DNA from 4 places in the Crystallibacter crystallopoietes genome. Region 4 is predicted to be linked to each of the others. Evidence: predicted binding sites of a transcription regulator. Region 4 holds the regulator's gene; each other region holds the start of a gene.
What was found. Region 4 encodes LexA, which represses DNA repair genes until DNA is damaged. Its sites were predicted from a motif close to TCGAACANNTGTTCGA; they were not measured.
Positions count from the first base shown of each region.

Region 1: uvrA (excinuclease ABC subunit UvrA) is a predicted target of LexA. The motif match lies at 3,723-3,738, and genes of this name have one in related genera.
Region 2: xsc (sulfoacetaldehyde acetyltransferase) is a predicted target of LexA. The motif match lies at 3,079-3,094, and genes of this name have one in related genera.
Region 3: ruvA (Holliday junction branch migration protein RuvA) is a predicted target of LexA. The motif match lies at 4,052-4,067, and genes of this name have one in related genera.

Region 1 is NZ_CP018863.1:3,924,686-3,932,010, forward strand. It holds gene AC20117_RS18070 (DEAD/DEAH box helicase) at 1-1,627, opposite strand, end outside; gene AC20117_RS18075 (trans-aconitate 2-methyltransferase) at 1,696-2,469, shown strand; gene AC20117_RS18080 (MBL fold metallo-hydrolase) at 2,470-3,108, opposite strand; gene AC20117_RS18085 (GntR family transcriptional regulator) at 3,248-3,619, shown strand; gene uvrA (excinuclease ABC subunit UvrA) at 3,753-6,656, shown strand; gene AC20117_RS18095 (HAD hydrolase-like protein) at 6,729-7,325, shown strand, end outside.
Region 2 is NZ_CP018863.1:1,838,655-1,845,979, forward strand. It holds gene AC20117_RS08750 (cobaltochelatase CobT-related protein) at 1-1,122, opposite strand, end outside; gene AC20117_RS08755 (AAA family ATPase) at 1,137-2,105, opposite strand; gene AC20117_RS08760 (IclR family transcriptional regulator) at 2,108-2,947, opposite strand; gene xsc (sulfoacetaldehyde acetyltransferase) at 3,142-4,950, shown strand; gene AC20117_RS08770 (NAD(P)/FAD-dependent oxidoreductase) at 5,088-6,476, shown strand; gene AC20117_RS08775 (RidA family protein) at 6,573-6,965, shown strand; gene AC20117_RS23830 (excalibur calcium-binding domain-containing protein) at 7,103-7,325, shown strand, end outside.
Region 3 is NZ_CP018863.1:4,169,814-4,177,138, forward strand. It holds gene secD (protein translocase subunit SecD) at 1-1,569, opposite strand, end outside; gene yajC (preprotein translocase subunit YajC) at 1,678-2,127, opposite strand; gene ruvB (Holliday junction branch migration DNA helicase RuvB) at 2,272-3,354, opposite strand; gene ruvA (Holliday junction branch migration protein RuvA) at 3,354-3,992, opposite strand; gene ruvC (crossover junction endodeoxyribonuclease RuvC) at 4,120-4,701, opposite strand; gene AC20117_RS19205 (YebC/PmpR family DNA-binding transcriptional regulator) at 4,709-5,470, opposite strand; gene pdxT (pyridoxal 5'-phosphate synthase glutaminase subunit PdxT) at 5,473-6,138, opposite strand; gene AC20117_RS19215 (Mur ligase family protein) at 6,284-7,325, shown strand, end outside.
Region 4 is NZ_CP018863.1:3,617,593-3,624,917, reverse strand. It holds gene hisB (imidazoleglycerol-phosphate dehydratase HisB) at 1-175, opposite strand, end outside; gene AC20117_RS16775 (histidinol-phosphate transaminase) at 251-1,345, opposite strand; gene AC20117_RS16770 (LysM peptidoglycan-binding domain-containing protein) at 1,407-1,781, opposite strand; gene lexA (transcriptional repressor LexA) at 2,058-2,822, shown strand; gene AC20117_RS16760 (ATP-dependent DNA helicase) at 3,109-5,181, opposite strand; gene hflX (GTPase HflX) at 5,135-6,682, opposite strand; gene AC20117_RS16750 (class I SAM-dependent methyltransferase) at 7,102-7,325, shown strand, end outside.

The DNA.
Region 1 (7,325 bases), 310 kb from region 4:
CGACATCGAGGGAGTAGCTGCCGCTCTCCGGATCCAGCAGTTCCAGGCTGGCTACCGCGAACGGGGACAGCGGCTGGTTCAGCGCGAAGTTCGCCTGCAGATGGATCTTCAGCCGCACCAGGCGGCCGTCTTCGTCCGGCTCCGGCAGGCGTTCCACCAGGCCGGAGGCCACGAGTTCGCGGTAGATGCCCAGCGCGCGCTTGATCAGGTTGAGCTGTGAAGCCCGGGTCTCGTGGTTCTCGGTCAGCAATCGTTTGGCCGCGGCAAAGGGATCCCCGGGCCGCTCCAGCAGGTTCAGCAGCATCGAGTGGCTCACCGTGAAGCTGGAGGTCAGCGGCTCCGGTTGGCCGTCCACCAGCTTCTGGTAGGTCGGCTCGCCCCAGCTGACAAAGCCAGCCGGTGGCTTCTTCTTGACCACCTGGCGCAGCTTCTTCTGGTCATCACCGAACTTCGCCACCGCCTTGGCCATCGCCTTGGTGTTTTCCACCACGTGCTCCGGCGCCTGGACGACGACGGTGCCGGCCGTGTCATACCCGGCCCGTCCTGCGCGGCCGGCGATCTGGTGGAATTCCCGCGCGTTGAGCAGCCGGGTACGGACGCCGTCGTACTTGCTTAGCGCCGTCATCAGGACGGTGCGGATGGGGACGTTGATGCCGACGCCGAGCGTGTCCGTACCGCAGATGACCTTCAGCAGGCCGGCCTGGGCCAGCTGTTCGACCAGCCGCCGGTACTTAGGCAGCATGCCGGCGTGGTGGACGCCGATGCCGTGGCGGACCAGCCGGTTCAAGGTCTTGCCGAAGCCCGGGGCGAACCGGAAGCCGGCGATCAGTTCGCCGATCCGGTCCTTCTCCTCGCGGGTGCAGACGTTGATGCTCATCAGGTTCTGGGCGCGTTCGATCGCCTCCAGCTGGCTGAAGTGCACCACGTACACCGGCACCTGGCGGGTGCTCAGGAGCTCCTCCAGCGACTCCTGCACAGGCGTCTGGACGTAGTAGTAATGCAGCGGGATGGGGCGTTCGGCCGAGCTGACGGTGGTGGTCTGCCGCCCGGTGCGCTGGGTCAGCTCCTTCTCGAACCGGGTCACGTCGCCCAGCGTGGCGGACATCAGCAGGAACTGCGCCTGCGGCAGCTCCAGCAGCGGCACCTGCCAGGCCCAGCCGCGCTGCGGATCCGAGTAGTAGTGGAATTCGTCCATGACCACGGTTCCCAGCTCGGCCTCCGAGCCCTCGCGCAGGGCGATGTTCGCGAGGATTTCCGCGGTGCAGCAGATGATGGGAGCATCCTGGTTCACGGACGAGTCGCCGGTCACCATGCCGACGTTGTCCGGGCCGAAGATGTCGCACAAGGCGAAGAACTTTTCCGAGACGAGGGCCTTGATCGGGGCCGTGTAGTAACTGCGCCGCCCGTGGGCCATCGCGTGGAAATGCGAAGCGATGGCCACCATGGACTTACCCGAGCCGGTCGGCGTAGCCAGAATGACGTTGTTGCCCGTGACCAGCTCCATCACCGCCTCGTCCTGGGCCGGATACAGCGCCATGCCACGGCCCTCCACCCAGTCGATGAAGGCGGTGTAGATTTCGTCCGGGCTGGCGGTGGCGGCTGCGGGGAGCTGTTCAAGTAGGTTCATGTCCCCTCCAGCCTATCGGTCGGTGCGCCGCCGGGGGACGGGCGCAGCGGCAGCCGTAGGCTGGGGTCATGAAATGGGATCCGTCCAAGTACGCCGAGTTTGCGGATTACCGCAGCCGCCCCTTCTTCGACCTGACCGGCAGGATCGCCGCCGAGGAGCCGCGCCGGGTGGTGGACCTGGGCTGCGGTCCTGGCAGCCTGACCGCAGCCCTGGTAGACCGCTGGCCCCGGGCGCGGGTGACCGGACTGGATTCGTCCGCGGCCATGATCGCCGCGGCCAGTGCCGCTTCACGACCGCAGAACCTGGATTTCGAGGTCGGCGACATCGCGGCTTGGACTCCGCCGGAGGATCTGGATGTGCTCGTCTCAAACGCCGCCCTCCAGTGGCTGCCGGGGCACCAGGACCTGCTGCGTGCGTGGGCGTCAGCGCTGGGCTCCGGCGCGTGGCTGGCGTTCCAGGTTCCGGGCAACTTCTCCGCGCCGTCGCATGTGCTGATGCGCCGCCAGGCGGCCTCCAGCAGGTGGCATTCCCGTCTCGACGGCGTCCTCCGGCACGAAGATGCCGTCAGCGAGCCCGCGGATTACCTCGCGCTGCTGCTGGAGGCGGGATTCGACGCCGATGCCTGGGAGACCACGTACCTCCACGTTTTGCAGGGGTCCGATCCGGTGCTGGAGTGGGTCCGGGGGACGGGTCTGCGCCCGGTTCTCGCCGCCTTGGAGCCCCAGGAGGCGTCCGAGTTCGAGAGGGAATATGCCGAGGCCCTGCGCCATGCCTATCCGGCGGGCCCGCACGGAACGGTTTTCCCCTTCCGACGGATCTTCTGCGTTGCGCGCAAGCGCTGACTACCAGCCCCGCTCGCGCCATTCGGCCAGGTGCGGGCGTTCGGCGCCGAGCGTGGTGCCCTTGCCGTGGCCCGGGTGGACCACCGTGTCGTCCGGGAGATAGTCGAAAAGACGGCGTTCGACGTCGTTAATCAGCGAGGAGAAGCGCTGCGGGTCCTGCTGGGTGTTGCCAACGCCGCCCGGGAACAGCGAGTCACCGGTGAAGACATGCGAGGGCCCGTGCGCGTTGCGGTACAGCAGAGCAACCGAGCCGGGAGTGTGGCCGCGGAGTTTGATGGCCTCCAGCGAGAACCCGTCGAATTCCGCGAGGTCCCCGTGATCGAGTGCGACGGCGGTGGGAACCTCGATCTGCGCGATGTCCTCGGTTCCGGCCGCGGTGCGGGCGCCGGTGAGTTTCACTGTCTCGGCAAGGGCACGCACATGGTCCCAGTGGCTGTGCGTGGTGATGATCATCGCCACTTTGGCGGGAGCCGGGCTGTCCTGCGCCCCTTCGGCCAGCAGCTTTTCGATGGCGGGCAGATCATCCGCGGCGTCGATGAGCACCTGTGTGCCGGAATCCTTCGCCGTGATCAAATAGACGTTGTTGTCCATCTCGCTGACGGACGCCGAGCGGATGGTGATGTCATCAAGTTCCCACATGCGCCCAGTCTAATCACAGGCCCGCCGCTGCCCGGGGCAGGTCTGCGCCCAGAGTGAAAATCCTTGTCCGACGTCGGGAAATTGGCGTAAATTCGATTGGTCCGGGAACGGACAAGTGCAGAAGGGCAGGCAGCGGTACATGGAAGCTGACCAATTCGACTGGCGGCTGGACAAGCAGAGCTCGGTGCCGCTGTTCGAGCAGCTGCGCCTGCGCATTATCGAGGCGTCCGACGGCGGCGAGCTGGCTATCGGAACCAAGCTGCCGCCGGTGCGGCGGCTGGCCGACCATCTCGGCATTGTGCCCAACACCGTGGCCCGCGCCTACCGGGAACTGGAGACGGCCGGCCGGGTGACAACCGGAGGCCGCGCCGGCACGGTGATCAGTGCGGGCGGGGACGAATCTTCGCGGCTGCTGGCCGAGGCGGCCATGACGTTTGCCGAGACGGCCCGGGCACAGGGCGCCACGGTCAAGACTGCCTTGGCCGCGGTCAAGGCGGCCCTGGAACGCTGATCCAGCGGATAGGCGGGCCGGAGGAAAAAGCCCACCCTGCGTTGAAGGAACGCGGACAACTTTGGTCCGCGTGCGCACCGACTGTGGTGAACGCAATACATTTTCGAACGGACTTTCGATTAGAGTGGAAACCGTGCTAAAAGCGAGTGAATCAACTGGACCCGGATCCCACGAGGATGTCCGGGCGGACCTATCCCGGCTGGTCGTGAAGGGCGCGCGGGAGCACAACCTGCGCAACGTCGACCTGGACCTGCCCAGGGATTCCATGATCGTATTCACCGGGCTGTCCGGTTCCGGCAAGTCCTCCCTGGCCTTCGACACGATCTTCGCCGAGGGGCAGCGCCGCTATGTCGAATCCCTGTCAGCCTATGCGCGCATGTTCCTGGGCCAGGTGGACAAACCGGATGTCGACTTCATTGAAGGCCTTTCCCCGGCAGTATCCATCGACCAGAAATCGACGAGCAAGAACCCCCGTTCCACGGTGGGCACGATCACCGAGATCTACGACTACATGCGCCTGCTCTGGGCCCGCGTGGGCCGCCCGCACTGCCCGGTTTGCGGCCAACCGGTGACACGGCAGACTCCGCAGCAGATTGTGGATCAGCTGCTGGAGCTTGAGAGCGGTACCCGGTTCCAGATCCTCGCCCCGGTAGTCCGTGGGCGCAAGGGCGAGTTCGTGGACCTGTTCAAGGAACTCTCCGCCAAGGGCTATTCCCGCGCCAAGGTGGACGGCAAACTGGTCCAGCTGTCGGAGCCGCCCAAGCTCGGCAAGCAGTTCAAGCACACCATCGAAGTGGTCATCGACCGGCTGGTGGTCAAGGACGGCATCCAGCAGCGGCTGACCGACTCGATCGAGACCGGGCTGGGCCTGGCCGAGGGGCGTGTGCTGGCAGACTTTGTGGACCTGGATGAAAGCGATCCGGGACGTACCCGGGCCTTTTCGGAGCACCTTGCCTGCCCCAATGAGCACCCGCTGGCCATCGACGAAGTCGAGCCGCGGTCCTTCTCGTTCAACAATCCGTTCGGCGCCTGCCCGGTCTGTACCGGCATCGGCAGCAAGCTCGAGGTGGACGAGGACCTGGTCGTTCCGGACCCGGAGCTCAGCCTCGGCGACGGCGCGATCGCGCCCTGGGCCCTGGGTACGGCGACGCAGCAGTACTGGAACCGGCTGCTTGAAGGCCTGTCCCACGAACTCGGATTCTCCATGGACGTTCCCTTCAATGAGCTATCCAAGGATGCGCGCAAGGCTGTGCTCTACGGCAAGGACCACAAGGTGGTGGTTCAGTACCGCAACCGGTTTGGCCGCGAACGCAAGTACAGCACCGGTTTCGAAGGCGCCGTGCAATACATCCACCGCAAGCATCTGGAAACCGAGTCCGACAATGCGCGGGACCGCTACGAGCAGTACATGCGGGAGGTTCCCTGTCCCGAATGCAAGGGCGCCCGGTTGAACCCGGCGTCCCTGTCGGTCCTCATCAACGGCAGGTCCATTGCCGAAGTGTCGGCGATGCCGCTGCAGGAATGCCGCGACTTCCTGAATTCACTGGAGCTGACGCCGCGCGAGGCACAAATCGCGCAGCAGGTGCTCATCGAGATCCAGGCCCGGCTCCGCTTCCTGCTGGACGTAGGCCTCTCCTATCTGAACCTCGAACGCGCTGCCGGCACCCTGTCGGGTGGTGAAGCGCAGCGCATCCGGCTGGCCACCCAGATCGGTTCCGGCCTCGTCGGCGTGCTCTACGTCCTGGACGAGCCGTCCATCGGCCTGCACCAGCGGGACAACCGCCGGCTGATCGAAACCCTGACCCGCCTGCGCGATCTGGGCAACACACTGATCGTGGTCGAGCACGACGAAGATACCATCAGCGAAGCCGACTGGATTGTGGACGTCGGTCCGGGTGCGGGCGAGCACGGAGGCCAGATAGTCCATTCCGGTTCGCTCAAGGAACTGCTGGATAATGAGCAGTCCATTACCGGCGATTACCTGGCCGGCCGGCGCCGCATCGACATCCCCGCCAAGCGCCGCAAGATCGATAAGAAGCGGCAGCTCAAGGTAGTCGCTGCCCGGGAAAACAACCTGCAGGGCATCGACGCGGTCTTCCCGCTCGGCGTTTTCACCGCGGTGACCGGGGTGAGTGGCTCCGGAAAGTCCACCCTCGTCAACGACATCCTATACAAGGTGCTGGCCAACAAGCTCAACCGGGCCAAGCAGGTCGCCGGCCGGCATACCCGCGTCGAGGGACTTGAGCACCTGGACAAGGTCATCCACGTTGACCAGAGTCCGATCGGCCGGACGCCGCGGTCCAACGCGGCCACCTACACCGGTGTCTTCGACAACATCCGCAAACTCTTCGCGGAAACCAACGAGGCCAAGGTGCGCGGCTACCAGCCCGGACGGTTCTCGTTCAACGTCAAGGGCGGACGCTGTGAAGCATGCAGCGGTGACGGCACACTGAAGATCGAGATGAACTTCCTGCCGGATGTCTATGTCCCCTGTGAGGTCTGCCACGGCGCCCGCTACAACCGCGAAACGCTTGAAGTCCATTACAAGGGCAAGACCATTGCCGATGTCCTGGATATGCCGATTGAGGAAGGTGCAGAATTCTTCGCGGCCTTCACCCCGATTGCGCGCCACTTGAACACCTTGGTGGACGTCGGCTTGGGGTACGTCCGGCTCGGCCAGCCCGCTACCACCCTTTCCGGCGGCGAAGCGCAGCGGGTGAAGCTCGCGAGTGAGCTGCAGAAGCGAAGCAACGGCCGGAGTATCTACGTACTGGACGAACCCACCACCGGGCTGCACTTCGAGGATATCCGCAAGCTGTTGCTGGTACTCCAGTCGTTGGTGGACAAGGGCAACACCGTGATCACCATCGAACACAACCTGGACGTCATCAAGAGTGCCGACTGGGTAGTGGATCTTGGACCGGACGGAGGTTCCGGCGGCGGGCGGATTATTGCAGCCGGCACGCCTGAACAGGTGGCAAAAGCCGAGGTCAGCCACACCGGACGGTTCCTCGCGGAGGTACTGGAAACGGCCTGATTTACGGCGCGGTATATACCTCGAAGGGAATGCTTGTAACGCATAACGTTCAACGTATGGAAAAATGCCTAGGTGACTTCTTTGCCGGCGCTGGTTCTCTTTGACCTTGATGGGACTCTGGTGGATCCCGCGGGAGCCATCACCGGGGGTATCAGCCGTGCCCTGCAGCTAGCCGGCCTGCCGGTCCCGCAACAGGATGTCCTCGACTCCATGGTCGGTCCTCCGCTCGGGCAGTCGCTGCGGGAGAAGGCCGGTGTTCCGGAGAGCGATCTGGCTGAAGTCATTCGGCTCTACCGGACCGAGTACCGCCACTCCGGGATGGCAGCCAGCCATGTTTATCCGGGAGTGGAAGGACTGCTGCAGCAGTTGAAGACCGAAGGCACAATCCTGGCCGTGGTTACGCAGAAGCCCACTCCGATCGCCGACGAACTGCTGCGCGTACAGGGGTTGACCGCCTATTTCGAGAGCATCCATGGGGCTGGCTTTGACGATCCGGGCAGCACCGCCGCAGCCGATGCAGGCAAGATTCCGATTCTCGAAGAGGCCTTGCGACAGTACGCCGGAGCGTACGGCAGCGTGGTGATGGTGGGGGACCGGCACTACGACATCGCGGCCGCCGTGCACCACGGGATTCCGGCTATCGGAGTCGGCTGGGGATTTGCGGCCGAC
Region 2 (7,325 bases), 1.8 Mb from region 4:
GAAGCTGACCGCGGTGGCGGGCCTGGCCTCGTGCCGCTCGGTCTGGAAGAGGCGGCGTTCGGCGGGGGAGCAGACCAGCTGGCTGAGCCGCGCGCCGTCGATCATTCCTTCCTCCTGCCCGCTGTTCCAGCCTGAGGTCACCGGCACGCACAGCAGCGGCTCGAGCCGCCGCGCCAGCAGGGCCACGTTCACGCCGCTGTCCGCGATCCGCTTATCCAGCCGGCGCCGGTAGTCGTGCAGCAGCTCGGGCCGCACCAGCGAGGCGGCGCGCTGGACCCGGTCATAAGCGGTGGTGAAGGCGCGGTAGGCCCCGCCGTCGTCCGCCAGCGTGGGGCTGGCGCCCGAGGCCGCGGTCTCCGGCAGCCAGGCGTCGTCTTCCGCGTCCACCAGCAGGCTGAACTGCTCGCGGGTCTTGCGCGCGGAACGCTCGGCGCCGCCGTCGTTGTCCGCCTGCGCGGTATCGGCAAGGGATTCAATAACGACGGCGATCGCCAGCGCCGGCTCGGCGTAGTTCGTCTGGCGGGTGCGCGTCCGCCGCAGCAGGGCCAGGTCCGGGCCGAGCAGGGCCGAAAGCCTGCCGCGGGTCTGCTCGATCAAGTCCTCGGTCTCGGCGACCACCGGCTCGGCGGTCACGCGGGACCGGCAGACCTGGGCCACCGTATAGAGCAGCAGGCCCAGGGACGTCTCGGTCAGGCCGGAGCGGTGGAACTGCGTGGACCAGGCCTCGTGGCGCACCCGCAGGTTGCGCACCACCCCGGGCTGGCCGGCGAGGGACTCCGCCCGGAACTGCTCGAGCAGCTCGAACACCAGCCGCGCGGTCTGGCCAGCAGGCCGCAGCCGGGCGTGGAGCGCGGCGTCGGAGTGCAGCAGCCGCAGCGCCATCCCGTCCGCCGCGCCGCGGAAGGAACCGAAGCCGTCGGCCGCCTGGTCCGGGTAGAGGTGCGGCGCGTTCAGCGGGAGCACGCTGCGGCCCCGGTAAAGATGGTCGCCGCGGAAGTCCAGGGCCGGGTCCGCGGCCAGCGCGCGGATACTGGCAGCGCACAGCTGCCGGATCTGCTGCTGCCGGCGCCGGGCAGCGGTATCTGCCGTCCCCGTGCGATCTGCCGTCGCCGTGCTATCCATCGTCACGATGACGCTCAGGCGTACGCGGGGGCGAGCTCGAAGGATTCCTCGAGCTCGGCGTCGAAGCAGCGCTGGAAGTATTCGGCCACCACGGTGCGCTCCGACTCGTCGCACTTGTTGACGAAGGAGAGCCGGAAGGCCAGCGCCGGGTCGCGGAAGACCGCCACGTTTTCGGCCCAGCTGATCACGGTTCGCGGGGACATCAGTGTGGACACGTCGCCGGCCAGGAAGCCCTGCCGGGTTAGATTGGCCACCTCCACCATCGACGCCACCAACGCCGTGCCCGCCCCGTCCGCCAGTGACGGAACCCGGGACTGGACAATGGCGATCTCCTCCGCGGCGGGCAGGTAGTTCAGCGAGGCCACGATGTTCCAGCGGTCCATCTGCGCATGGTTGAGCCGCTGCACCCCGTGGTACATCCCGTTCAGGTTGCCCAGCCCCACTGTGTTGGAGGTAGCGAAGAGCCGGAAGCCGGGGTGCGGGCGCAGCACGCGGTTCTGGTCCGTCAGTGTGAAGGAGCCGTCCCGCTCGAGCAGTCGCTGGATGACGAACATGACGTCCGGCCGTCCGGCGTCGTACTCATCGAAGATCAGGGCCATGGGCTGTTGCAGTGCCCACGGCACCACGCCCTCCTGGAAGCGGGTGACCTGCTGGCCGTTCTCAATCACCACGGTGTCCTTGCCCACCAGGTCCAGCCGGCTGATGTGGCCGTCCAGGTTCACCCGGATGCACGGCCAGTTCAGCCGCGCGGCCACCTGCTCGATGTGCGTGGACTTGCCGGTGCCGTGCAGCCCCTGCAGCAGCACGCGGCGGTTGTGCGCGAAGCCGGCCAGCAGAGCCAGCGTCACGTCGTGGTTGAAGCGGTAGGCCGGATCGATCTCCGGCACGTGCTCGTTGGGCTCGGGGAACATCGGCACCATCAGGCCGCTGTCGATGCCGAAGGCGTCGCGGGCCGAGACCATCAGGCCGGGGCGGAAGTCCATGCTCATCCTCCTGCCAGTGAGAGGGCCAGGGAGGGCCCATCGGACATTTGCTGCTCTTCGATCCGGCCCAGGGTTTCCGCCGCGGCGCGCAGCGAGGGGAGCAGGCGGACCAGGTCCTCCGAGGACATCCGGACAATGGGCGCCTGCACCGCGACGCACATGTTGGAACGCGTGGTCGCGTTGGGCACGAGAACGGCTATGCAGACCAGCCCGTCGAGGAATTCCTCGCGGTCCAGCGCGTAGCCATCCAGCCGGATCTGCCGCAGCTCCTCCTCCAGCAGCGCCGGATCGGTCTGCGTGTGGCGGGTGAAGACCTTCAGCGGCTGCATCGCGATCACGCGCTCGCGCTGGGCGGGGCCGAACTGGGAGAGGATCATCTTGCCGCTGGCCGAGCAGTGCACGGGCACGCGGGAGCCCGGGCCCAGATGGATGCGCAGCGGCTCGGTGGTTTCCACCCGGTCCAGGTAGATCACCTCGTTGCCGGACAGCGCGGTGATGTTGCAGCTTTCACCGATCTCGTCCACCAGGCTCTTCAGTACCGCGTGACGGGAGCCGTGTCGGGTGTCGTTGAGCAGCACGTCCTCGGCCATCCGCCGCATCCGCGCGCCGGTGCCGTAATGCTTGCCGTCGCTCTGGCGCATCAGCAGGTCCGCGCCCTCCAGCTGCTGCAGCATCCGGTGCAGCGTGGGTTTCGGGATCCCGGTCTGGTCCACCAGGGACTGCAGGGTGAAGAGCTGGTCGCGCGTGGTGATGAACTCCAGCAGGGCGAACAGCCGCAGTGCCGGCGTCTCGCCCTGGACGCTGCCTACCGGACCGAGGTCCGGCTCCGTCAAGCCTTCCATGATGCCTCCTTGCCGAGAAAATGTTCCGCTGTTTCAAAAAATAGTATCACCGGGAAGAAAAAACGGAATATGTGTTGACCAATGTGATCCAGACCGCATATGTTGATCTCAGTCCCGTTTTCGGGAGCAATCCGAACCAATTTTTGGAACTTCCTATCGCCCACCGCGGCGGCACGATTCAAAGGAGAGTTGTTATGAGCGAGCAGAACACGGGCCGGGAGGTCGTACAGGGCGTCCAGAAGATGACCCCGTCGGAGGCCTTCGTCGAGACCATGGTCGCCAATGACGTCACGGACATTTTCGGCATCATGGGCTCGGCCTTCATGGACGCCATGGACATCTTCGCCCCCGCCGGCATCCGGCTGGTCCCCGTGGTCCACGAGCAGGGCGCCGCGCACATGGCGGACGGCTACGCCCGGGCCAGCGGCCGCCACGGCGTGGTGATCGGCCAGAACGGCCCCGGCATCAGCAACTGCGTGACCGGCATCGCCGCCGCCTACTGGGCGCACAGTCCGGTGGTCATCGTGACCCCCGAGGCCGGCACCAACGGCATCGGCCTGGGCGGCTTCCAGGAGGCCAACCAGCTGCCCATGTTCCAGGAGTTCACCAAGTACCAGGGCCACGTGGTCAACCCCGCCCGCATGGCAGAGTTCACTGCCCGCTGCTTCGACCGCGCCATGAGCGAGAACGGCCCCACCCAGCTGAACATCCCGCGCGACTACTTCTACGGCGAGATCACCACCGAAATCCCCAAGCCCCGCCGGGTGGACCGCGGCGCGGGCGGCAAGGAAAGCCTGGAGGCGGCGGCGGAGTTGATCGCCACGGCCAAGGCCCCGGTCATCGTCTCCGGCGGCGGCGTGGTCATGGCCGATGGTGTTGAGGAGTGCAAGGCGCTCGCTGAACGCCTCGGCGCCCCGGTGGTCAACAGCTACCAGCACAACGATTCCTTCCCCGCCAGCCACCCGCTGTGGTGCGGTCCGCTGGGCTACCAGGGATCAAAGGCGGGCATGAAGCTTATCTCGGAGGCCGACGTCGTTATTGCCCTCGGCACCCGGCTGGGCCCGTTCGGCACGCTGCCGCAGTACGGCCAGGCCTACTGGCCCGAGAACGCCAAGATCATCCAGGTGGACGCAGACCACACCATGCTCGGCCTGGTCAAGAAGATCGACGTCGGCATCTGCGGCGACGCGAAGGCCGTCGCCACCGAACTCACCCAGCTCCTCGCCGACCGCACGCTGACCAGCGACGCCACCAAGGAAGAGCGCGCCGCGCGGATCAAGGCCGAGAAGGACGCCTGGGAGCAGGAGCTCAGCGCCTGGACCCACGAGCAGGACGAGTACAGCCTGGACGTCATCGAGGAGGCCAAGCACGAGGAAGGCAACTGGCTGCACCCGCGCCAGGTCCTGCGCGAGCTGGAGCTGGCCATGCCGGAAAACGTCATGATCTCCACCGACATCGGCAACATCAACTCGGTGGCGCACAGCTACCTGCGCTTCGAGAAGCCGCGCAGCTTCTTCGCCCCGATGAGCTTCGGCAACTGCGGTTACGCGCTGCCCACCATCATCGGTGCCAAGGCCGCCGCTCCCGAGCGTCCCGCCGTGGCCTACGCCGGCGATGGTGCCTGGGCCATGAGTATGGGCGAGGTCCTCACCGCCGTCCGGCACAACATCCCGGTCACCGCCATCGTCTTCCGCAACCGCCAGTGGGGTGCGGAGAAGAAGAACCAGGTGGAGTTCTACAACCGCCGCTTCGTCGCCGGCGAGCTGGATAACGACGGCGAAAGCTTCGCCGAGATGGCCCGCTCCATGGGTGCCGAGGGCATCGTGGTGGACCAGCTGGAGAACGTCGGCGCCGCGCTGAAGGACGCCCTGAACGCCCAAATGAACGACGGCGTCACCACGGTCATCGAGGTCATGTGCACCCGCGAACTCGGCGACCCGTTCCGCCGCGACGCCCTGAAGAAGCCGGTTCGGATGCTCGAGAAGTACAAAGACTACGTCTAAACCGGGCAACGGTCCGAAGCAGCCGGACCGAAGCTCCACCTAGCAGGACAGGCAGGCCGGTGCCCCATGGGGGTGGCACCGGCCTGCCGCACACAACACAGGAATGGCACCAACTGAAGCACTGATCGGAGAACACAATGGGCAATTCGAAGGCGCCTGAGCAAGTAGTGGTGGTAGGCGCAGGCATGGTGGGACTCTCCACCGCCTGGTACCTGCAGGAACGCGGCGTGCAGGTCACCGTGGTCGACAAGGAAGGCGTCGCCGCCGGATCCTCCTGGGGCAACGCCGGCTGGCTGACCCCCGCGCTGACCCTGCCGCTGAGCGAACCGGCCGTCCTGAGCTACGGCCTCAAGGCCATGCTCGATCCGTCCTCCCCGCTCTACATCCCGCTCTCCGCCAACCCGCAGCTGCTGCGCTTCCTGATCGGCTTCGCCCGCCACTGCACCCCGGGCAAATGGCGCGAGGCCATGGAGGTCTTCACCGAGGTCAACCGCATCGGCATGGACGCCTACGACGAACTCGCCGAAGGCGGCAACCTCCTCAACACTTCACACCAAACAACGACGACGGCGGCGGGCACCGCTCGTGGCAGCGCAGCCTCGGCCGCCACCGGGACCACCTTCGCCGGCACCACCACCCTGACCACGGCGGCCACTGCCGATGGCGCGGTCGGTGAGCCCACCAAGGTCGCCGATCCGTTCCTCGCGGGTTTCGTCTCGGACAAGCACCGCGACGCCCTGGTCCACGAGTTCGACGCGGTGCGCCGCGCCGGCGGCACGGTGGACTACAACCTGGTGGACGGCGACGAGCTCCGCGCCCTGGAACCGACACTGGGCTCCGGTGTCCGGGCCGGTGTGCAGATCCGCGACCAGCGCTTCATCAATCCGCCGAAGTTCATGGAGTCGCTAGCCGAGTCGGTCAAGGCCCGCGGCGGCGAGATCGTCAGCGGCTTCGACGTGGTGGACATCCGGGACGACGGGACCGGCGTCCGTGTCATCGCCGCCGACAGCCGGCTGCTCCAGGCCGACAACGTGGTCATCGCCAGCGGTGCCTGGATGGGCAAGCTCGCCCGCCGCTTCGGCGTCAAGCGCGTGGTGCAGGCCGGCCGCGGTTACAGCTTCACGGTGGTGCCCGAGGTCATGCCTACGCACCCGATCTACTTCCCGGCGCAGCGCGTGGCCTGCACCCCGCTGGGGGACCGCTTCCGCGTGGCGGGCATGATGGAGTTCCGCGACGCCGATGCGCCGCTGGACCCGCGGCGCATCAAGGCCATCATCGACGCGGCGACCCCGATGTTCAAGGGTATCGACTGGCAGGACCGCAAGGAGGAATGGGTCGGCTCCCGCCCGTGCACCACGGACGGCCTGCCGCTCATCGGCGCCACCAAATCCAGCCGCGTCCACGTCGCCGGCGGCCACGGCATGTGGGGCGTCGCCCTCGGCCCGCTCACCGGCAAAATGCTCGCCGCCTCCATCACCGGCGACAGCACCCCTGCCATCATGCGCCGCTTCGACCCGCTGCGCTGACCAACCCCGTACTACCCCCGACGCTGGCGACTGAGCCCCCATTCCCGGGCCTCGGTCGCCAGCGTCGCCCTATGCCAATTTCCAGGAGGCAAGAGAATGAACGTCCAAGATACCGATCTCGTCCATGTCCCGCCGGCGAACCCCGCTGCTCCAGGCGCCCTCGCATCGCGTGCCGTGGTTGCCGGCGGCCTCGTGTACGCCACCGTCATTCCCCGCCGCGAGGACGGCAGCATCGAGACCGGCAATGCCAACGACCAGACAGAGCAAATCTTCGCCAACCTGGAGGCTGTCCTGAGCCAAGCCGGGTCTTCACTGAGCCGGCTCGTCCATCTGACCATCTATCTGACTGATATTGCGGACCGCGAAGCATTCAACCAAGTCTATGAACGCACTGTCCCACGCCCTTTTCCCTCACGATGTGCCGTGGAGGTGTCCGCCCTAGCGGTCGAAGGAATGAAAGTGGAAGTGACAGCCGTCGCCGCTGTATGAGTCTCCGCGCTGACATTTTTTCGTCCAAAGTGAGCATTGCTCTTGTAGCTGATCGATAAATCAATAGATTAATTTCAGCAGCACCACTTTTGTCGGTTAGCTGCATGACAATGTCTCTTTGCAATTGAGGGGTAAGCATGAAGAAGAAGACCGCAGTTCTTTCACTCGCCACCGTTGTCGGGTTTTCTGTCCTGTCCGCGACACCTGCCATGGCCGTGGGCACCGCCTTCGACAGCTGCGCCGACGCAGCCGCCTCCGGCATGTCCAATATCCCCGCGGGGGCACCGGGATACGGCGCCCACTTGGACCGCGACCTCGACGGCATCGCCTGCGAAGAGGGCAGCCCCGGTAGCGAAGCGG
Region 3 (7,325 bases), 550 kb from region 4:
GCCGGCACCGCGGTACAGCGGAACGGCTCCCAGCAGCTTCGGATCCAGCCCGGAGAACCTGTGGCCTTCACCGAAGAATTTCGTACGCGCCAGCAGCTGCATGACCGGGTGCGTGAAGAGGTAAACGACCGCGAGGTCGGCTAGTGCTGTCAGGCCCAAGGTGAATGCGAAACCGCGGACGTTGCCGACGGCGACGAAGTAGAGCACGACGGCGGCAAGCAGGTTGACCGCCTTCGAAGCCAGCACGGTCCGTTGTGCCCGCTTCCAGCCATTGTCGACGGCGGACACCAGGCCGCGTCCGTCGCGAAGCTCATCGCGGATACGTTCGAAGTAGACGATGAATGAGTCTGCCGTCTGGCCAATGGCAACAATCAGACCCGCAACACCTGCGAGGGAAAGCCGGTAGTTCTCGGTCCACCCAAGCAACGCAATCGCCAGATAAGTCAAGAACCCTGCCACAACCAGTGAGGCGATGGTGACAAACCCGAGCATGCGGTACTGGAACAGCGAGTAGACGGCAACCAGGGCCAGACCAATCAAGCCGGCGATGATGCCCATGCGCAGCTGTTCGTCACCCAGGGTTGCGGAAATCTGCATTTCGCTCTGGATCTCGAAGCTGATCGGCAGGGCACCGTACTTGAGTTGCTCGGACAGCGCGCGGGCGGACTCTTCCGTGAAGTTACCCGTAATCTGCGGTTTGCCATCGGGAATCACAGCATTGGTTGTCGGAGCCGAAATGACGGTGCCATCGAGGACAATGGCGAACTGGTTCTGTACACCGGTCATTCCGAAGAGGCGTTCGGTAACCTTCTTGAAGGTCTGCGTGCCCTCTTCATTGAATTCGATGTTGACGGCCCACTGGTTCAGCGACTGACCCTGAGTACCGCGGACCTGCCCAAAGCTGGCGGTCGCGATATTGGTACCGGGTACCTCGACCGGGCCGAGAATGTACTTCATCCCGGTATCAGGCTCACACGCCACCATGGGCTGATCCGCCGGCGCACGCTCTTCGGTAGCAGCAGCAACGGCCGCCGGATCCGTGCAGTCCAAGGCCTCGAACTTCTGATACAGCTCCGGCGTAATCCAGTTCAGATCGCTGGCGTCCGTCGGCTCAGCCGTTGGCTCCGGCAGTTCCTCTTCCGGTGTGCGGCTTTCTTCCGGAACTGCTGCTCCTTGGCTTCCGGCGAGGACGGGCCGGAACTCCATCGCGGCGGAGGCCTGGATGAGCTCCCTGGTCTTTGCATCGGGGACACCGGGCAGGCTGACTACAACGTTGCGGCCCGACTGGGTGCTGATTTCGGCCTCGGCGACGCCGGAGCCGTCGACACGCTGGCGGATAATTTCCACGGCTTGTGTCAGTTGCTCGGCAGAAATTTGATCACCGCCGCCTTGGACCTGCGGAGCCAGAATCATCTGCGTTCCGCCCTCAAGGTCCAGCGCCAGCTTCGGCGCCCAGGTGGCTTGGCTGGACATGACCCCGCCGGCGAGAGCGGCGGTGAGGACGGCAAATAGGACACCTAGCCAGACCAAGGTCCGTTTGGCTGCGGTGGTGTGACCGGATCGTGCCATTGATGATCTTTCTCTCATCAGCTTTGGCCGGCGGTGCTAGTGCACCTGTGTGACAACCAGGCAGGGCTCTGCCCTACCCGGTGCCGCGTCGACAAAGCCGTTATCGGCCTACTTGTTGTCTTTGTTGTTTTCTTCGTTGAGACGGTTCAACGGGTCCTCCGCCGGCTCCGAAGCGGGAGCGGTGCCGCTGTTCTCGCCCGTCAACGCCGAGGCATCGTCCGGTACAGCAGGACTTTCGGTGTCGACTACTTCGTTGACAGCCTGCGTATGGACGGTGGCCGTATTGCCCGGCGACAGCTCAATGACAACCTTGTTCTCGTCGCGGTCCACGGAGACAACGGTGCCGTACAGACCGAACGCGGTCATAACCTGGGCGCCCGGATGCATTTTTTCCTGCAGCGCTTCAGCCTTTTCCCGCATCTGGGCCTGGGCCTTCTTCTGCTTGCGGAACATCATGAAGATGAGCAGGCCGAAGATCACGAACAACGCGATGGTCATGAAATCGATGCCACCGCCCTGCGGCTGCGCGTTGCTGGCGGTCAAGACGTTTTCGAACACAGAGTTGTTCCGTTCCTTGTTCTGGGTTGAGCCCGAGGTGGCCGGGCCCAGCGGTCTACGCCGGCATCACCGCGGCCTGAACGGCCCCAGGATGTGCCCGGCATCTCCACTATTCTACGCGTCGTGGCAAACCGGCGCGCATCTTCAGTTGTCGGAGAAATCTGTTTCGTCTTCGGCCAGTACGGTAAACAGGTCAGCACCCGTCCGGACCGCCGATTCCGGCATCTCGATCCCCAGATGAGCCCAGGCGGCCGCAGTGGCTACGCGCCCTCTCGGAGTGCGGCCCAGCAGCCCTTCACGGACCAGATACGGTTCCGCCACCGTTTCAACGGTCTCGGTCTCCTCCCCCACGGCGATCGCCAACGTGGACAGCCCAACAGGTCCGCCCCCAAATTTGGTGATCAACGCGCTGAGCACCGAGCGGTCGAGACGGTCCAGCCCGCGGGCATCCACTTCATACATGTCCAGCGCCGCGGCCGCCGTCCGGGCATCGATTTCCTCCACGCCGTGGACCAGCGCCCAGTCCCGGACGCGGCGCAACAACCTGTTGGCAATACGCGGCGTTCCACGGGAGCGACCGGCAATTTCCGCGAAACCGGCAGAATTGATCTTCAGATCGAGCAGCATGGCAGAGCGGCGAAGCACCAGTTCGAGCTCCTGGGTTGAATAGAACTCCAGATGCCCGGTAAATCCGAAGCGGTCGCGCAGCGGCCCGGGCAGCAGGCCCGCCCTCGTGGTAGCGCCGACCAAAGTGAAGGGCGGCAGGTCCAGCGGAATCGCCGTCGCCCCAGCTCCCTTGCCGACTATGATGTCCACCCGGAAATCCTCCATGGCCATATAGAGCATTTCTTCGGCGGGACGGGACATGCGGTGGATTTCGTCCAGAAACAGAATCTCACCCTCTGTCAGCGAAGACAGAATGGCAGCCAGGTCGCCGGCATGCTGGATGGCTGGTCCCGAGCTGATGCGCAGCGGCGCATTCATCTCGGCCGCAATAATCATGGCCAACGTGGTTTTTCCGAGACCGGGCGGGCCCGAGAGCAGAACGTGGTCCGCAGTCCGCTCCCGGATCCGGGAAGCTTCGAGCACCAGGGAGAGCTGCTGGCGAACCCGGGCCTGGCCCACAAAATCGGAGAGGTTCTTCGGGCGCAGCGCGGATTCAATGGCCCGCTCCTCCGCTTCCCCCGCCGCCGAAACCAGGGATTCGCGGTCTGCGTCGGAAGCCATTATCTGGCCCCCGCGGCAGTCCGCCGCGCACTGCCGCTGCGCGCACCGTCCTGGCCCAGGCTGCGCAGCGTCAGCCGGAGCATGTTCGCCACATCACCCGCTGCCGCCGCTTCCGGATGCTCTGCGGCGGTGTTGTCCAGGGCCGCTCCGGCGTCCTTTTCGGTCCAGCCGAGGCCCTTGAGCGCTTCAAGTACCTGGTCTTCCCAGGCCTGCGCGGCGGGAGCGGAAGCCTCGCCAAGGGGCACGAGTTTGCCGGCAAGTTCAAGCACCATCCTGCTGGCAAGCTTTGGACCGATGCCGGGAACCTTGCTGAACGTTTTGGTGTCCCCTTCGGCAGCGGCAATCCGCAGGATTTCAGGACTGTGGACCGACAGAGCAGCCAGTCCCAGCCGGGGACCGACACCGCTGACGGAAATAAGTGTCTCGAAAACTTCCCGCTGGGAGGCGTCCTCGAAGGCATAAAGCGTCATGGAATCTTCGCGCACGATCATCGTCGTGGACAGTTCCGCCTCGCGGCCGATGTGCAGGGTTGCCAGGGTCTGCGGGGTGGCCTGGACCAGCATCCCGAACCCATTGACATCAACGACGGCGGAATTCAGGCCAACATAGCTGACGATTCCCCGCAACGAACTAATCATGTACCCGCTCCAAAACAGCTTCCAGGGGAAATCGGAGCCACTTGCCGGCATCCGTTCTTCCGAACATACGTACGAACAGCCTACGACGACGAGCCGCTGATCGCAGCACCGCCACGCCTCGTGGTGGTCAGCGGACCTTGCGGCGCGCCTTCGCCTCAGCCTCTGCCCACAATCGCTGGGCGGCAGTCTGCCCGGAGCCGGACTGGCCCCTCGAGCCAGCCACCGGAGCCGTGCTTCCACGCCACGCATGAGTAATGGCCAGAGCCAGGGCATCGGCGGCATCGGCCGGCGTCGGCGGCCTGTCCAGCCGCAAAATCCTCGTGACCATTTTCGTCACGGCGGTCTTGTCCGCCTGGCCATTCCCGGTTACCGCGGCCTTCACCTCCGTAGGAGTGTGCAGTGCGACGGTGATTCCGCGACGGGCAGCTGCGGCAATAACGACGCCGGAGGCCTGGGCCGTGCCCATCACGGTACTGACATTGAGCTGGCTGAATACACGCTCGACGGCGAGTACGTCAGGCGAGTACCTGTCGAGCCACTCATCGATCGAGTTGGAAATGGCGAGGAGCCTCTGCTCAAGGGCGGTGTCCGCCCGCGTGCCTACCACCGTGACGCCGACCAGGGTCGCCCGTCGATTGGGCTCAATGTCCACCACGCCGAAACCGCACCTGGTCAGGCCCGGGTCTACTCCCAGCACCCGCAACGTCACAGCAGCACTACGCGTCTTCGGATTCCAGCGTTGCCATGACCTCTTCGGAGATGTCGGCGTTTGAATAGACGTTCTGCACGTCGTCGAGGTCCTCGAGAGCATCCACAAGCTTCATGAATTTGCGCGCCGCGTCCGCTTCCAGCTCGACCTCCATTGAAGGCACAAACTCGACCTCGTCGGTCTCGTATTCGATGCCGGCTTCCTCCAGACCGGCGACCACTGCACGCAGGTCGGTCGGATCGGAATGGATTTCGAAGTTGTCGCCGGACTCCTTGACCTCTTCGGCGCCTGCGTCCAGCACCGCCATCAGGACGTCGTCCTCGGTCAGATCGTTCTTGGGCAGAGCGACAACACCCTTGCGTGCGAACATGTACGCCACCGATCCCGGATCGGCGATGGTTCCGCCGTTGCGAGTGATGGCCAGGCGCACCTCCGAGGCGGCGCGGTTCTTGTTGTCGGTCAGGCACTCAATGAGCACTGCCGATCCCTGCGGACCCCGCGCTTCGTAGATGATTTCGGTGTAGTCGACTACTTCGCCGGTCAGGCCTGCTCCGCGCTTGATGGCGCGGTCAATGTTGTCGTTCGGCACGGACGTCTTCTTGGCCTTCTGCACGGCCAGTTCCAAGCCGGGGTTTCCAGCCATATCGGCTCCGCCAGCGCGGGCGGCAACTTCAATGTTCTTGATCAGCTTCGCGAAAGACTTCGCACGGCGGGCGTCGATGACCGCTTTCTTATGCTTAGTGGTCGCCCATTTAGAGTGTCCCGACATGCTTACGCTTCTCCTCTAACGATTCGGATAAAAAGTTCGTGGATGCGGCGCTCCCCCGTAACCTCCGGGTGGAAGGATGTCGCCAGCAAATGCCGCGAACGCACTGCGACAATTCTAGCCGTCCCGTGCAATGTATCCGTATGGGAGGCTTCCTGCGGCTCAACCTGGGCCAGGATCTCCACGCCTTCCCCCACTCGTTCCACCCACGGCGCGCGAATGAATACGGCATGGACCGGCGCGGGCTCGGCGCCGGGCCCGGTCGCGCTGAATTCGAGTCCGCTGAAGCGCAGATCCGTTTCAAAAGACTCGCGCTGGCGGCCGAAGGCGTTCCGGCGCACCGTAATATCGAGCCCGCCCAGGGTTTGCTGGGGATTGCCCTTTAGATCAGTGGAGGGATCGGCAATCTCATCGGCAAGCATGATCATTCCTGCGCACGATCCGTATACCGGCATGCCGTCGGCAATCCGCTTCTGCAAGGGGACGGCGAGTTCGAAGATGCGCGTGAGTTTGTCGATGGTCGTGGATTCACCGCCGGGAATCACCAGACCATCCACCGCATCGAGTTCGGCCGGGCGGCGGACCGGGACCGCGGAGGCGCCGCTGTGTTCCAGAGCCGCGATGTGTTCGCGGACATCTCCCTGCAGGGCAAGTACACCAATGTTGACCAACGGCTGATTCCTCGGGTTTCTCATCAGGGGCCGGAACTTGAGCGGCCGCTGCAAAAACAGTAACGCCAACCCTTGGTCCAGCGCTAAATAGGCCGGCGCACAATCGTCCCCGAAAGGTCATAGGCCTCTTGTATAGTTTCTACTCATGCGACACCTCCTTGCGACCCTTGCCGGAAAGGCCGTTAAGACGGTGGCGAAACTGCGCGGAGGTGGTTCCGCCCTCCCCGGCCTGGTCGCGGAGAAGATCGATCCGAACTTCCTGCCGCGCACTCTGGGCAACCTGCCCCAGGGCGTCGTCGTCATCAGCGGCACCAACGGCAAGACCACCACTACCAAAATGGTGGTGGAACTGCTGCAGGGCCAGGGGTTGAAAGTCTTCACCAACCGGACCGGCAGCAATTTCACCCGCGGCGTGGTCGCAGCCGTGCTGGGCGAAGCCACCATCGGCGGCAAGCTCGGCGCAGACGTTGCCGTGCTGGAGCTCGACGAGGCCCATGCGGTGCACTTCGTCAAACTCGTCGCACCGCGCTACTGCCTGCTGCTCAATGTCATGCGCGACCAGCTGGACAGGTTCGGCGAGATCGAGACCACGGCAGGGTTCCTGCGGCAGATCGCGGCGGCCACCACCGAGGCCGTGGCGCTCAACCGGGAAGATCCGCGCATTGCCGCCCTGGCCGAATCCGTTACCGCGGAGCGGGTCCATTACTTTGGCTTGGCCCCGCAGCTGCGTGCCATGTTCCCCAATGACGATGACATGCGTTCGGGCGGCACCAGCGATATCTCCGACCTGCCCGCGGCCGACGTCGTCCTCTCCGCCTGCGAGGGTGCCTCGGCTACTTTTACGGTTGGCAGCCGCGATATTGACGCCGAGCTGAAGCTCACGGGCGTGTACAACATCTACAACGCCGCCGCCGCCTTGGCGCTGGCCCGGACCGTGGTCGGCGCGGACGTGGATGAAGAAGCCCTGCTGGACTCGCTGGAGGCCGTCACTCCTGCCTTCGGCCGCGGCGAGAGCCTCACCGTCAATGGCAAGCCGCTGGACCTGGTGCTGGTGAAGAATCCGGCTGGATTCCGTCTAGCCCTGCGCTCGTTCCCGCCTGAAGGCTTCAGCACCATGATCGCGATCAATGACAATTATGCGGACGGGCGGGACATGTCCTGGCTGTGGGACGTGGATTTCGATTCGC
Region 4 (7,325 bases):
TCAGATCCATCAGCGAGTGCTTCGCCAGCGCCGTGAGCATGTGGTCATAGAACGGCACAGTCGTGCTGATATCGGATTGGCCCGTGCCATCGAGGTTCAGTTCCACCAGGACGGAGGATTCACTTGTAGTGCGTTCAAGGCGCGCGGTGCGTCCGGTGGCAATATCCACGGTCATTGGAGTCCTTTGAAGAAAATCGATTTGGCTGTCCACGAAGACGTGCGCCTCTTATATCAGTCTAGGAGAAATCGCTCAGACAAGCTCGCGGAGGCGGTTCAGGAAGGCCGTGGTCTCCGCCTCAGTGCCGGCAGTAACCCGCAGATGGCCCGGAATCCCCACGTCACGGATGAGCACTCCGGCGTCGAGCAAACCCTGCCACACTGCGTGCGGATTGCTTACTCCCCCGAAGAATACGAAGTTCGAATCCGAGGGCGCGGGACGCAGACCCATATCCGTGAGTTCGGACACGATCCTGTCACGCTGGCCCTTAATGTCTTCAACGTTGGCCAACAGCGCATCCGCGTGGTCCAGGGCTGCAACGGCAGTTGCCTGGGTGATGGCGGACAGGTGGTAAGGCAGGCGGACCAAACGCAAGGCATCCGTCACTTCGGGCGCCGCGGCCAGATAGCCCACGCGTGCCCCCGCTAAAGCGAACGCCTTGCTCATCGTTCGCGAAACGATCAGACGCTCCCTGCCCTGCAGCAATTCCAGCGCGCTGGGGGTGCCGGTGTGGGCAAACTCGGCATATGCCTCGTCCACAATGACCATGGTGTTGTATTCGGCCCCGGCCTCGTACACAGCTTCTACAACGTCCAGGCCCAGAGCCGTCCCGGTCGGGTTGTTAGGCGAACAGAGAATGACGATATTGGCGGCTGATTCCCTGACTGCCCGAGCGGCTGCCTCGGCCGTCAAACTGAAGTCGGAGGAGCGAGCTCCGGTGACATATTCGGTGTCTGTGCCGCTTGCGAGCAACGGATACATCGAATATGTAGGAGGAAAGCTCAGTAAGCGTCGGCCTGGACCTCCAAAAGCCTGCAGAATCTGCTGGAGGACTTCGTTCGAGCCATTGGCAGCCCAAACGTTTTCTTCCGTTAGCCCATGGCCCAGGTAACGAGCCAACGCTTGACGCAGTTGTGTAAATTCGCGGTCCGGGTAACGGTTCAACCCCGTTGCTGCCGCCTCGACGGCGGCCGCAATGGCCTTGTGAACACTATCGGGAAGTGGATGGGTGTTCTCGTTAACATTCAGCAGCACCGGCACATGTAGCTGGGGTGCGCCGTAGGGTTCTAAGCCTCTGAGGTTGTCTCTAAGAGGCAGGCGATTCAGGCGTTCTAGCTGGTCACTCACCGATCAAGCTTAAGCTCCGGCCGGCCCGGGGCAGGAATCGGGCCAGCCGGAGGGTCTCATATTACGGCCGCTGGCCGTCGCCGCTGACGGGTACGTGCAGTTGCTGTCCGGCGTGCACGATCGAGTCCGGAAGGTTGTTCAATTGCGAAATCTCAGCGATCACATCGTGCGGATTCCGCTCAGGGGCAACGGCACTGGCGAGTTCCCACAAGGTCTGCCCGGAGCCGACCGTCACAGTGATCGTCTCGCCTGCTCCTAGACCGCCACTGGTGGAGGCCACTGCGGGAGCCGTAAAGAAGCCGATCAGCGTCAACAAAGCAGCAGCCGAAAGGATGAGCGGAAGGCCGATCAACAGCAGACGGCCGCGACGGGTGAGCTGGAGTGGTTGAGTATGGCGCGGTACGGCAGGCGACTGCGGTGCGAGCTGTGCAGACATGTTGACACCTTTCCCGATCTGCGAACGTTTATGTCCGAGATCTCCTTATTCGAATTTACGTTCGAATCCTTCTTCCACAGTTTTAGCACCTATGATCGAACATTGTCGAGACTCACTAGAACAAATGTTTGAAAGTCCACCATGACTCCCCTAGCGTTAAACCAAAGGTGGCCGTACATGAAGTGCATCAGCTGCCACTGACAAAATAAGATTCCGGTTCGAATTCAGGCACGGCACTGCTGACTCGGATCGGACGGAGAAACCGGAGTCCGGGCCATGTCGAAGAACGTTTCCAGAGCAGCTGCCACATCAGACAGCAAACAGACAAAGCCGACTCGGGCTGCAGGGCAGCCCAAGGGCCTGACTGCGCGCCAAAAGAAAATCCTTGAAACCATCCAGGAGTCTGTAAGTGCTAATGGTTATCCGCCATCGATGAGGGAAATCGGTGACACCGTCGGACTGGCAAGCCTGTCCAGCGTGACGCACCAGCTGATCCAACTCGAAAAGATGGGCTACATCCGCCGTGACCCCAAGCGTCCCCGCGCCATGGAAGTGCTGACTCCGCTCGTCATTGAGGACGGCGCTGCCCGAATGGCCGGGGTGGAACAGGCAGACAATGTCAGAAGTATCAACGGTTCCACCGTCTCAGATCTCGGCAGCGGGTCGGACACAGCCATGGTTCCCCTCGTCGGTCGTATCGCCGCCGGCGGCCCCATCCTGGCGGATCAGGTCATCGAAGATGTTATGCCCCTTCCGAGACAGTTGGTTGGCCATGGCGAACTGTTCATGCTTAAGGTCTCCGGCGATTCCATGATTGACGCAGCCATCTGTGATGGTGATTGGGTTGTCGTGCGGAGGCAGCAAAGCGCCAACAACGGAGATATCGTGGCAGCCCTCCTCAACGACGAGGCAACTGTGAAGACATTTCGGCAGCGGGACGGCCATACTTGGTTGTTGCCACAAAACACCCAATACGAACCGATCCTCGGCGACCATGCAACGGTCATGGGCAAAGTGGTTTCAGTGATGCGTACTTTGTAGACGGATGCTATTTGTCGCCAAGGCGGTCTCGTCCCGCCAGCATGGCAGCGAACGGCTTTCCCGCTAGTTGCGGCGCTGCAGCTAACGTTCCCTTGCAATAATGTCCATCTCTTTGGACAGGCCGGAGCTGAGGGCCGGGCGCCTTCTGCGTCACGAGTTCTGTGGTGCCATCACCCACAGACTTGGCCTTCCTGCAGGGTGGGGGCGGTAGGTCCACCCGTGCATGCCTCATCGGACTCGATGAGCACGCACTAATATCATTGGCTTCGCATAGCGGGAAGGGCGGTCAACCCGTCTGACGGGCTGAGAGCCGTTCCAAGATCTGCAGCGCCACGCTCCGGTCCTTAGTTGACCAGAATGGGGGCAATGCAGACCGGAGAAAACTGCCATAACGGGCGTTCGCCAAGCGGGAATCCAGCACCGCGACCATGCCACGATCGCCCGCGGCGCGAATAAGGCGTCCGGCCCCCTGAGCCAGGCGGACTGCGGCGTGGGTAGCGGAGACGGACATAAAACCGTTGCCTCCGGCTTGCGCCACCGAGCGGGTCCTCGCTGTCATGAGAGGGTCATCCGGACGGGGAAACGGAATCCGATCGATGATGACGAGCCTGCAGGCGTCTCCGGGCACGTCCACACCCTGCCATAGGGTCATCGTCCCGAATAGGCAGGTATCCGGCTCCGCCGCAAACTGCTTGACCAAGGCAGCGATCGATGACTCGCCCTGGCACAGGATTTCGCTATTGATCCGCCGTCGCATTTCAGCGGCCGCTTCCTCGGCCGCCCGCCGGGAAGAGAACAGCCCCAATGCCCCGCCTCCGGAAGCCTTCAGGAGTGCCTCCAGCTCGTCCAACTGTTCGGCGCTAGTTCCGCGCTCAGGCTTCGGCAAATGCGAAGCCACATACAGCACTCCCTGCTTCGGATAGTCGAACGGGCTTCCAACGTCTGCACTTGAGTACGCCGGTGCACCGGCCCCCATCAGTCCCAGCGATCCGGCCACCGCATCGAAAGCGTTGCCGATGGCCAACGTCGCCGAAGTCAGAACCACAGTATGGCCGTCAAACAAACCTTCACGTAGCCGTGAGGCCACGGACAGAGGTGCCACGTTGACCGTTGCGGGCTGCGTATCGTCCTCTGACCCGAAATCGGTTCCGGACCCGAAATTGCTGGGCCTGGTAATCCACACGACCTCCCGAGCCTGGGCCGCGGAGAGAATCCGGTCGCATACCTCCAGCACAACCATCAGCCTGGAGCGGGCCATCTGCCGCCCACCGTCCGCGCTGTTCGATGTGTCCGATTTGGAGTCGGAAAGTGCGACTCGGCAAGCCTCACGCAACTGCGTCAGCGCCATCTCATGATCGTCACGCAGCCCAGAGGCCATCAGCCCCGTGGCAGTGGCGGCCAAGGCTATTTCGAGGCTCTTCGCTGCGCTGTTGATCGATTCGACGCTGGCCGCAGTATGCTTGCGGGCCATCGACGCCGCCGTATGCACCATCGCCACCGAGAGCTGCCCAGCGACCGCGCTGGTGACACGGTCCTGCAGTTCATGTGCTTCATCGATGACTACCACGTCGTATTCCGGGAGTACCGACAAGCCTTCAAAGGCATTGATAGCCAGCAGTGCATGGTTGGTGATCACCACGTCCGCTTCACCGGCCCGCGTGCGGGCTTGCTCGCTGAAACACTCTGCCGCCATCGGACACTTCTGCGCTCCGAGGCACTCCATGGAACTCACTGAAACCTGTCGCCACGCCCGATCGCTGACGCCGGGGACGATCTCATCCCGATCGCCTGTGTCAGTCTCGTCCGCCCATTCCCGCAGCCGTACCACTTCTTTTCCTAGCCCGGAGGCCGGGCCAGCGGTTGCCGGGGCAGGATGCGGTACAGCGTCCTCGCCAAGAGTGAAGAGAGCGTCGGGAGCATCTTCCTCGGGGAAACCGCCCGCCAGTTTGTGCCGGCAGAGGTAATTGTTGCGCCCCTTCAGGAGGGCTACATCCACCGGGCGTGGCAGCTCGTCCGAGATAGCCTCGAGCAGCCGCGGCAGGTCGCGCTTGACGATCTGGGATTGCAAGGCCAGCGTCGCGGTGGAAACAACCGCGGGCTTCTCGCTCTCAAGGGCATGGACGATCAGGGGAATGAGATACGCCAATGATTTGCCGGTGCCCGTCCCCGCTTGAACAAGCAGATGTTCATGATTACTGAACGCCTCAGCAACGCGGTCGGCCATCTCATGCTGCCCAGCGCGGTTCTGCCCGCCCATGGCACGCACCGCAACGTCAAGCAGACGCAACGCTTCCTTCTCGTTCAACGACGCCTCAACCACGATGGAGGAAGGGTCCGAGCTCTGCAGCCAGCCCTTCACGGACCTTCACTTCCAGCTTCGTTCCGTTTTCGACATGTTCGACGGAGAGAATCTCCGCATCCGGACTGTGTAGCCGGCTCACCACTTCGCCACGGTCATATGGAATCAACAATTCAAGCTTCACCGTTGGACGTGGAATTCCCTCGCTGATGGCCTCAAGCAGTTCCGGGATTCCTTGACCTGTACGCGCCGAAACCACGACGTGCCGCGGTTCACGCTGGCGCAGACGCTCGACGACAAACGGGTCGGCTGCATCCGCCTTGTTCAGGACTACGATTTCCGGAAGCTTTCGCGCGTCAACTTCAGTGAGCACCTCCCGGACAGCAGCAATCTGTCCTTCGGGATCCGGATGGGAAGCGTCGACAACGTGCAGGATGAGATCCGCATCCGCAGCCTCTTCCAAGGTCGAGCGGAATGCCTCGACCAGTTGAGTAGGGAGCGAGCGGACGAAGCCGACGGTGTCAGCCAGGGTATAACCGAGACCATCGGCGGTTTCGGCCTTCCGCACCGTGGGATCGAGGGTGGCGAAAAGCGCGTTCTCCACCAGGACGCCCGCATTGGTCAGACGGTTCAGCAACGACGACTTGCCCGCATTCGTGTAGCCGACTATGGCAACGGACGGAACAGCATTTCGTTTTCGATTGGCCCGCTTCGTGTCGCGCGCCGGTTTCATCCCGGCGATTTCCCGGCGCAGCTTCGACATGCGGGTACGAATCCGGCGGCGGTCCAGCTCGATCTTAGTTTCACCCGGACCGCGAGAACCAATGCCGCCGCCGGCGGCACCGACCCGGCCACCCGCCTGCCGGGACATTGATTCGCCCCAGCCGCGCAATCTCGGAAGCAGGTATTCGAGCTGGGCCAGTTCCACCTGCGCTTTGCCTTCGCGGCTCTTGGCATGCTGGGCGAAGATATCAAGGATCAGGGCGGTACGGTCGATCACCTTGACCTTGACGATGTCTTCCAGGCCCCGTCGCTGAGACGGAGAAAGTTCGCCGTCCACAATGACGGTATCCGCACCGGTGCTCATCACAATGTCCCGCAGTTCCTGCGCCTTGCCAGATCCAAGGAACGTGCCGGGGTCCGGCTTGAGCCGCCGCTGCACCACACCGTCAAGCACCTCGGAACCTGCGGTCTCTGCCAACGCCGCAAGCTCACGCAACGAATTGTCGGCGTCGTCGGCGGTACCTTCAGTCCAGAGACCGGCAAGGACGACCCGCTCAAGCCGCAGCTGCCGGTATTCGACCTCGGTAACGTCTTCGAGTTCAGTAGAAAGACCTGCAACACGGCGCAAGGCGCGCCGTTCGGCCAAGTCCTGCTGCTCGCCGTCGAATTCCGAGTGTTCCTCGTCCAACGTCGAGATGGCCTGTGCCCTGCCTCTGACACCGCCGGACTTCGTCCGTGCCGCAGTATCCTTGGCCAGAATCCGGTCGATGACCGCCTGGATTTCCTCCGGGCTCAGCTCCGGTTCCGGCGAGGGCTGGCTGTTGCTAGTGGTGGACATGCTCTCCTTTGAAAAGTCTGTAGTTCTATCGTAGACCTCAGCGGCCTCGGGTACCGAGGGGCCAGCCGGTCTATGTTGATGAGGGGTCAAGAAATCCTCCTGACAAAGGGCGGCGCACGGCCGCCGGCACTTAATCTGGTGGGAGCCGCTGCCTTTTTGCTTCGGCTAATGAAGATCGGAAAACTGCGGCACACACCGCCACAGGTTCAAGAAAGAAGGAACTGGCTTACGTTTCCGGATGGACTGTGCGTCATCTTCCCTCGGAGCTGGGCTCAACGGCAGAGAAGATTAGCTGCGGGCCGGGGCTGCCGCAACGGCGCAATCACTTATTCCACATGCAGCTACCATACCAGCACTTCGGCCCGCCTTAGGACTGCCTAGATACACATTCCTCTCCCGGACCACTACTCTGGCGGATTATGGCCACAGATCATTACTTCAGTGCGGAGCCCGAAAAACCCGAGATTCGCAAGCCTCTGACCGTGGTGCTGGACGGACAGTCCCGCCAGCTGACGACGTCCAATGGTATTTTCAGTCCGGACGGCATTGATAAAGGGACGGCGGTTCTCCTGGCCGACGTGCCCTCCCCACCTGCAAGCGGGAACCTTCTGGATATTGGCTGCGGCTGGGGACCGATCGCTCT